Regions from separate parts of the Streptomyces sp. NPDC002138 genome, predicted to be linked through region 1. Evidence: riboswitches for the same ligand, from Rfam matches in the RefSeq annotation. Region 1 holds a riboswitch; the other holds the start of a gene.

Region 1 (3,634 bases):
GCCGTTGGCCCGGTGGTACGCCCGTACGGCGAGCAGACCGGCCAGCTCACCCTGCGAGCCGGCGTTGGGCTGGATGGACACCTTGTCGTAGCCGGTGACCTCGCAGAGACGTTCCTCCAGCTCGGTGATGAGCGTGAGGTAGCCCGCGGCCTGTTCGATCGGAGCGAAGGGGTGCAACTGGCCGAATTCGGGCCAGGTGACCGGCTCCATTTCGGTGGTCGCGTTGAGCTTCATGGTGCAGGAGCCCAGCGGGATCATGCCGCGGTCCAGCGCGTAGTCCTTGTCCGAGAGCTTGCGCAGGTAGCGCAGCATCGCCGTCTCGGAGCGGTGCTGGTGGAAGACCGGGTGGCTCAGGTACGCGTCCGAGCGCAGCAGGGCCTCGGGCAGCGTGTCGGCGGTGACCTCGTCCAGCGCCTCGATGTCCGCGGTGACGCCGAAGGCGGCCCACACGGCGTCGATGTCGGCGCGCAGGGTGGTCTCGTCGCAGGAGACGGAGACGTGGTTCGCGTCGGCCTGGTGGAGGTTGACCCCGGCCTCGCGGGCGGCGGCCACGACCTGGGCGGCCTTGCCGGGCACCCGCGCGGTGACGGTGTCGAAGTACGAGCCGTGGACCAGCTCGACCCCGCCGGCCGTCAGGCCCGCGGCGAGCAGGGCGGCGTAGCGGTGGGTGCGGCGGGCGATCGTCCGCAGGCCGTCGGGGCCGTGGTAGACGGCGTACATGGCGGCCATGACGGCGAGCAGCACCTGGGCGGTACAGATGTTGCTGGTGGCCTTCTCGCGGCGGATGTGCTGCTCGCGGGTCTGCAGGGCCAGGCGGTAGGCCTTGTTGCCGTCGGCGTCGACGGAGACACCGACCAGGCGCCCGGGCAGCGAGCGGGCGTGCTTCTCCTGGACGGCCATGTAACCGGCGTGCGGACCGCCGAAGCCCATCGGGACGCCGAAGCGCTGGGTCGTGCCGATGGCGATGTCCGCGCCGAGCGCGCCCGGGGAGGTGAGCAGGGTCAGGGCGAGCAGGTCGGCGGCGACGGTGACGATCGCGCCGAGGCCGTGCGCCTGGTCGATGACCGGCTTCAGCTCGCGGACCGCGCCGGAGGCGCCCGGGTACTGGAGGAGCACGCCGAAGACGCCGCGCTCGGCGATCTCGGCCGGGATGCCCTCGGACAGGTCGGCGACGACGACCTCGACCCCGGTGGGCTCGGCGCGCGTCTGGATGACCGCGATGGTCTGCGGCAGCGTGTCCGCGTCGATGAGGAAGACCCCGCCCTTGACCTTGCCCACGCGGCGGGCGAGCTGCATGGCCTCGGCGGCCGCGGTGCCCTCGTCGAGCAGGGAGGCGCCGGAGGTCGGCAGTCCGGTCAGGTCGGCGACGACCGTCTGGAAGTTCAGCAGGGCTTCGAGGCGGCCCTGCGAGATCTCGGGCTGGTAGGGCGTGTACGCCGTGTACCAGGCCGGGTTCTCCATGACGTTGCGCAGGATCACCGGCGGCGTGAAGGTGCCGTAGTAACCGAGGCCGATCATGGGGGTCAGGACCTGGTTGCGGTCGGCGAGACCGCGCAGCTCCGCGAGCACCTCGGCCTCGGTGCGGGCCTCGGGGAGGTTCAGTGCTTCGGCGCTCTTGATGACGTCCGGCACCGCGGCGGCGGTCAGGTCGTCCAGGGAGCCGTAGCCCACCTGGGCCAGCATCTTCGCCTGCGCCTCGGCGTCCGGGCCGATGTGGCGCTGCTCGAAGGGGATGCCTCGCTCCAGCTGGGAGAGCGGAATGCGGTTGGCGGTCATGTACGGAGGCCTCCTGGTCGTACGACCTGCGAGGGGTACCACGGCGCGGGCACCCGGACGGCCTCCCCCTCTGTCATGTCAACCTGAGAGCTTCACCGGGCCTCCTGGGGGTCGCCCGTGGAGATCCGGCTTTCACCGTCGGTGAGGAGGGGTACCGGAACTGCGATCCGTTACCCGCCCTGCTTTCCAGAGTGGCCTCGTCCGTGCGGTACGTCTGCCTGAGAGATTCCGGGGAGGAGTTGCTCCTTCGGCGCCTCCGACGAACTCGATCGGAGGACTCTCCCGCACAGGGTCAGCAGCCGTTCCCCAGCCTACCAGCGAGGATCTGGGCCCTCCCTCGAGTGGCCCCCTCCCCGGAAATGCACTTTTGTAGTCATTACGCAGGAGTTGCGACCAAAAGGAGGCGACCGTGCAGACCGACATCGATCCGCGCAGCCTGATCGGCCGCAAGGCGTTCGACCGCAATGGCACGAAGATCGGCACCGTGGACGAGGTCTACCTCGACGATGCCACGGGCGTCCCGGAATGGGCCGCCGTACGAACCGGACTCTTCAGCCGGGACGCCTTCGTCCCGCTGGAGCCGAGCGAGGTGGTGGGTGACGCCCTGCGGGTGCCCTTCGAACGCGCCCTGATCAAGGACGCCCCCGATTTCGGGGTCGGCCGCCACCTCTCGCCGGAGCAGGAGCTCCAGCTCTACCACCACTACGGCCTGGACGTGACCTTGCCGAGTGACTTCCACCACGGCGACCCCGGCCGCGACCGCGATCGCGACTTCGGCCGCCTGGCGGGCGACGAAAACTAGCTATTCCGTCTCTTCTTCGGCAGGTTCCCCGACCAGCGGCAGCGGATCGGACGCCTCCAGTTCGGCGTCGTCCATCCGGAAGGTGCGCACCCGGCCCGGGGCCGATCCCGGCTGCTCGAAGCGCACGGTCACCCGGCCCACCCCGCTGCCCTGCACCCAGCCGGGCCCGTACGTGCCGTGGCGCACGTCGGTCCCGGCCGGCCACCGCCGCTCCGGCGGCGGACCGGCCTCACCCCCGGCCGCCGCCTCCCCCACCGGTACGGGCGCCCCCGCGCCCCCGACGCCCCCCGCGGCCGCGTCGGCCGTCGGCGGCCCCGCGGCCGCTTCTCCCCCGGCGCCCTCGTCCTGCCCCTTCGCCTCCGCGGCGTCGCGCTCCTCCGCCTCCGCCTGGGCCTCCGCCTGGGCGAACAGGTCCTCCTGCGTGTAGTCGGCCAGCCCCGACACCCCCACGCCCAGCAGCCGCACCCCGCCCGTGGTGTCGACCCCCTCCAGCAGCCGCGCCGCCGCCTCCCGGACCACCGCCGGGTCGTCCGTGGGCCCGCGCAGGGTCTCGGAGCGGGTGAGCGTGGAGAAGTCGTACCGGCGCACCTTGAGCACGATCGTCCGCCCGGAGTGCCCGGACGCGCGCAGCCGCCCCACGCACCGCTCCGCGAGCCGCTGCACCTCGCCCCGGATCCGGACCCGGTCGTGCAGGTCCACGTCGAAGGTGTCCTCGACCGACACGGACTTCGCGTCGCGCTCGGCGACCACCGGCCGGTCGTCCAGGCCCAGGGCCATCCGGTACAGGGCCACCCCGTGCGCGCGCCCGGTCATCCGGACCAGCTCGTCCTCACCGGCTTCGGCCAGCTCCCCCACGGTGGTGATCCCGGCCCGGCGCAGATGCTCCCCCGTGGCCGGCCCCACCCCCGGCAGGGTCCGCACCGACATGGGCGCCAGCAGCTCCCGCTCGGTCCCCGGCTCGATCAGCAGCAGCCCGTCCGGCTTGGCCCCCTCCGAGGCCACTTTGGCCAGCATCTTGGATCCGGCCAGCCCCACGGAGGCGCTGAGCCCCGTCGC
Region 2 (3,634 bases), on a different contig from region 1:
AGGCGGCGCCGCCGATGTCCATGGTCGGCAGGCTCAGGCCCGCGGCCCCGGGGCCGCTGCCCGCGGGGAGCGGGACCCAGACGTGACTGCGGGCCAGGGTCTCCAGGATCCGGGGTCCGGCCTGCGGGTCGCCCATCGCCGTACCGAGGACCGCTTCGAGTTCGTTGGCCGGCCAGCCGTTGCCCTGCATGCCCGTGTCTCCCCGTGTCCGTGCCGGTGCCGGTGCCCTCGCCGGTGACGCCCACCGTCGCCGCCGACCGTCACCGCTGTCGCCGCTGTCACCGCCGAGGCTAATGCGTCCCCGGCCCGGCGCCGAAGCCGATCCGGGTGACCCGGGCGGCCGCCTCACGGTCGAGCAGGACGGCGGAGGCGCAGCCGGCCGGAAGCCGGCCCGCTTCGGCCTCGAGCAGCAGCCGGGTGACCGCGCCGCGGTGCCGGGCGAAGGCGTACGCCGACACTCCGCGGCCCCGGGCCCGCTGCCCGGCCAGCGCCTGCTCGGCCGTGGCGTCGAGCAGCACCAGGTGCAGGGCGCGGCCCCGGCGGCGGGCGGCGCCGGCCAGCAGCGCCCGTACCCAGGCCTGCGTGCCGCAGTCGTGGACGACGGCCGAGTCCCCCGAGCGCAGCACCTGCCACAGCCTCCAGTAGTGCGCGGCGCGCACCAACGGCCGGTAGGCGGCGTACGGCAGGCCCCCGGGCATCCGGCGCTCCCAGCGCGCGCGGGTGTCCTGGGAGTCGATCCCGCCGCCCGCGACGGCGCGCTCGATGAGGGTGCTCTTGCCGCCGCCGGGGAGGCCGGACACGACGACGATGTCCCCGTCGGCGAAGCCGAGCCGGACCGGGCCGCCGCGGGGCGCCGCACCCCGGCCGCGCAGGTCCCGCACAACGGCGCCGGAGCCGACGCCGGGGCCGACGCCGGGGGCGGCCGCTTCCCGCGCCCGCCGCCCCGGCTGGACCGGTACGCCACCCACCGTCGCGCCCGCCCCTGCCCCTGCCACCGCGCCCGCCGTCGTCGCCGTCCCTGCCGCCGTCCCCGCCGCCGCGCCGAATCTGCGCACAGTGATCGCCTCCCCCGGATCGGGTCACCAGGACCCTTGCCCCCTGAGTGTAAAGAGACGGTAATGCGGCGGACATGGTTCCGGTCGGGTCGTCGGGCCAGGGGCGGGCGTCGGCCCCGTCCGGGGGCCCGCACGCCCATTCGGGTCCGGGCCGTGCAATGATGTGCGCCATCTGGACCCAACTGCATAAAGGCCGCTTGAATCCACGCGGGAGAGTCCCGGGAGCTGCTCCGCACCCCGGGCGCCGAAGGAGCAAGACCCTCCCTTGAATCTCTCAGGCCCCGTACCGCGTGGATGAGGCAGATCTGAAAAGCGAGCCGCACCGCCTCCTGGCCGGTGCGCGCTCCACCCAAGGTGCAAGTCGAGGAACTCGGTGCGAATCGAGGAACTCTCGGCGAACCTCTCAGGTTCCGATGACAGATGGGGAGGATCCTCCTCGTCATGTCATGTCGATGCCCTGTCGATGCCCCGGGACCTGGGAGCCACACCCATGAGCACTGCCCCCCGCCTGACCGCCCTTGACGCGCTGCACCGTTCCCTCGGTGCGACGATGACCGACTTCGCGGGCTGGGACATGCCGCTGCGGTACGGCAGCGAGCGCGACGAGCACAACGCCGTCCGCACCAAGGCAGGCCTGTTCGACCTGTCCCACATGGGCGAGATCACCCTGACCGGCCCCGAGGCCGTCAAGGTCCTCGACCACGCGCTGGTCGGGAACATCTCCACCGTCGGCGTCGGCCGGGCCCGGTACACGCACATCTGCCGCGAGGACGGCGGCATCCTCGACGACCTGATCGTCTACCGCCTCGGCGAGACCGAGTTCATGGTCGTCGCGAACGCCTCCAACGCCCAGGTCGTCCTCGACGCCCTCACGGAGCGCGCCGCCGGTTTCGACGCCGAGGTCCGCGACGACCGCGACGCGTACGCCCTGCTCGCGGTCCAGGGCCCGGAGTCCCCGGACATCCTGAAGTCCCTGACCGACGCCGACCTGGACGGTCTGAAGTACTACGCCGGTCTGCCCGGCACGGTCGCCGGCGTGCCCGCGCTGATCGCGCGCACCGGCTACACCGGCGAGGACGGCTTCGAGCTGTTCGTCGCCCCCGAGCACGCCGTGGAGCTGTGGCAGGCGCTGACCAAGGCGGGCGAGGGCGTCGGCCTGATCCCCTGCGGCCTGTCCTGCCGCGACACGCTGCGCCTGGAGGCGGGCATGCCGCTGTACGGGCACGAGCTGACGACCGCGCTGACCCCCTTCGACGCGGGTCTGGGCCGGGTCGTGAAGTTCGAGAAGGAAGGCGACTTCGTCGGCCGCGCCGCCCTGGAGGCCGCCGCCGAGCGCGCCGCCTCCGCGGCCCCGCGCAAGCTGGTCGGCCTGATCGCCGAGGGCCGTCGCGTCCCGCGCGCCGGGTTCCCGGTCGTCGCCGACGGCCAGGTCATCGGCGAGGTCACCTCGGGCGCACCGTCCCCGACGCTGGGCAAGCCGATCGCCATGGCGTACGTCGACGCGGCGCACGCCGCACCGGGCACCTCCGGCGTCGGCGTCGACATTCGCGGTACCCATGAGCCGTACGAGGTCGTGGCCCTGCCGTTCTACAAGCGCCAGAAGTGACGCTTCCCCCCACCGGGAAGCCCGCTTCACCTCGTCAGACCCCTGTCCATCAGCACTCCCCCGCATCCAGGAGAATCAGGTCATGAGCAACCCCCAGCAGCTGCGTTACAGCAAGGAGCACGAGTGGCTGTCGGACGCCGTGGACGGCGTCGCGACGGTCGGCATCACGGAGTTCGCGGCCAACGCGCTCGGTGACGTCGTATACGCCCAGCTGCCCGCGGTGGGCGACAGCGTGACCGCGGGCGAGACCTGCGGCGAGCTGGAGTCGACCAAGTCCGTCAGCGACCTGTACTCCCCCGTCACGGGCGAGGTCGTCGAGGCCAACCAGGACGTCGTGGACGACCCGGCGCTCGTCAACACCGCTCCGTTCGAGGGTGGCTGGCTGTTCAAGGTGCGCCTCGCGGGCGAGCCGGACGACCTCCTCAGCGCCGACGAGTACGCCGCGCTCACCCACTCCGACAACTGACACCCCAGGGGATCCTGATGTCCGTTCTCAACACCCCTCTGCACGAGCTCGACCCCGACGTCGCCGCCGCCGTCGACGCCGAACTCGTGCGCCAGCAGTCCACCCTGGAAATGATCGCGTCGGAGAACTTCGCTCCGGTCGCCGTCATGGAGGCCCAGGGCTCGGTCCTGACCAACAAGTACGCCGAGGGCTACCCCGGCCGCCGTTACTACGGCGGCTGCGAGCACGTCGACGTCGTCGAGCAGATCGCGATCGACCGGATCAAGGCGCTCTTCGGCGCCGAGGCCGCGAACGTGCAGCCGCACTCGGGTGCGCAGGCCAACGCGGCCGCGATGTTCGCGCTGCTGAAGCCGGGCGACACGATCATGGGCCTGAACCTGGCCCACGGCGGTCACCTGACCCACGGCATGAAGATCAACTTCTCCGGCAAGCTCTACAACGTGGTCCCGTACCACGTCGACGAGACCGGCCGGGTGGACATGGCCGAGGTCGAGCGCCTCGCCAAGG

What was found. A riboswitch is a leader RNA that binds a small molecule or an ion and turns the genes downstream of it on or off. The one in region 1 is predicted to bind glycine.
Region 2: another riboswitch for glycine. It lies ahead of gcvT (glycine cleavage system aminomethyltransferase GcvT); the one in region 1 lies ahead of gcvP (aminomethyl-transferring glycine dehydrogenase).

What each region holds. Positions count from the first base shown of each region.
Region 1 is NZ_JBEOXE010000070.1:26,480-30,113, forward strand. It holds gene gcvP (aminomethyl-transferring glycine dehydrogenase) at 1-1,776, opposite strand, end outside; glycine riboswitch at 1,973-2,071, opposite strand; gene ABT084_RS31720 (PRC-barrel domain-containing protein) at 2,186-2,578, shown strand; gene ABT084_RS31725 (DNA polymerase IV) at 2,579-3,634, opposite strand, start outside.
Region 2 is NZ_JBEOXE010000002.1:23,008-26,641, forward strand. It holds gene ABT084_RS01235 (enhanced serine sensitivity protein SseB) at 1-190, opposite strand, end outside; gene ABT084_RS01240 (AAA family ATPase) at 291-995, opposite strand; glycine riboswitch at 1,254-1,354, shown strand; gene gcvT (glycine cleavage system aminomethyltransferase GcvT) at 1,546-2,661, shown strand; gene gcvH (glycine cleavage system protein GcvH) at 2,744-3,127, shown strand; gene glyA (serine hydroxymethyltransferase) at 3,145-3,634, shown strand, end outside.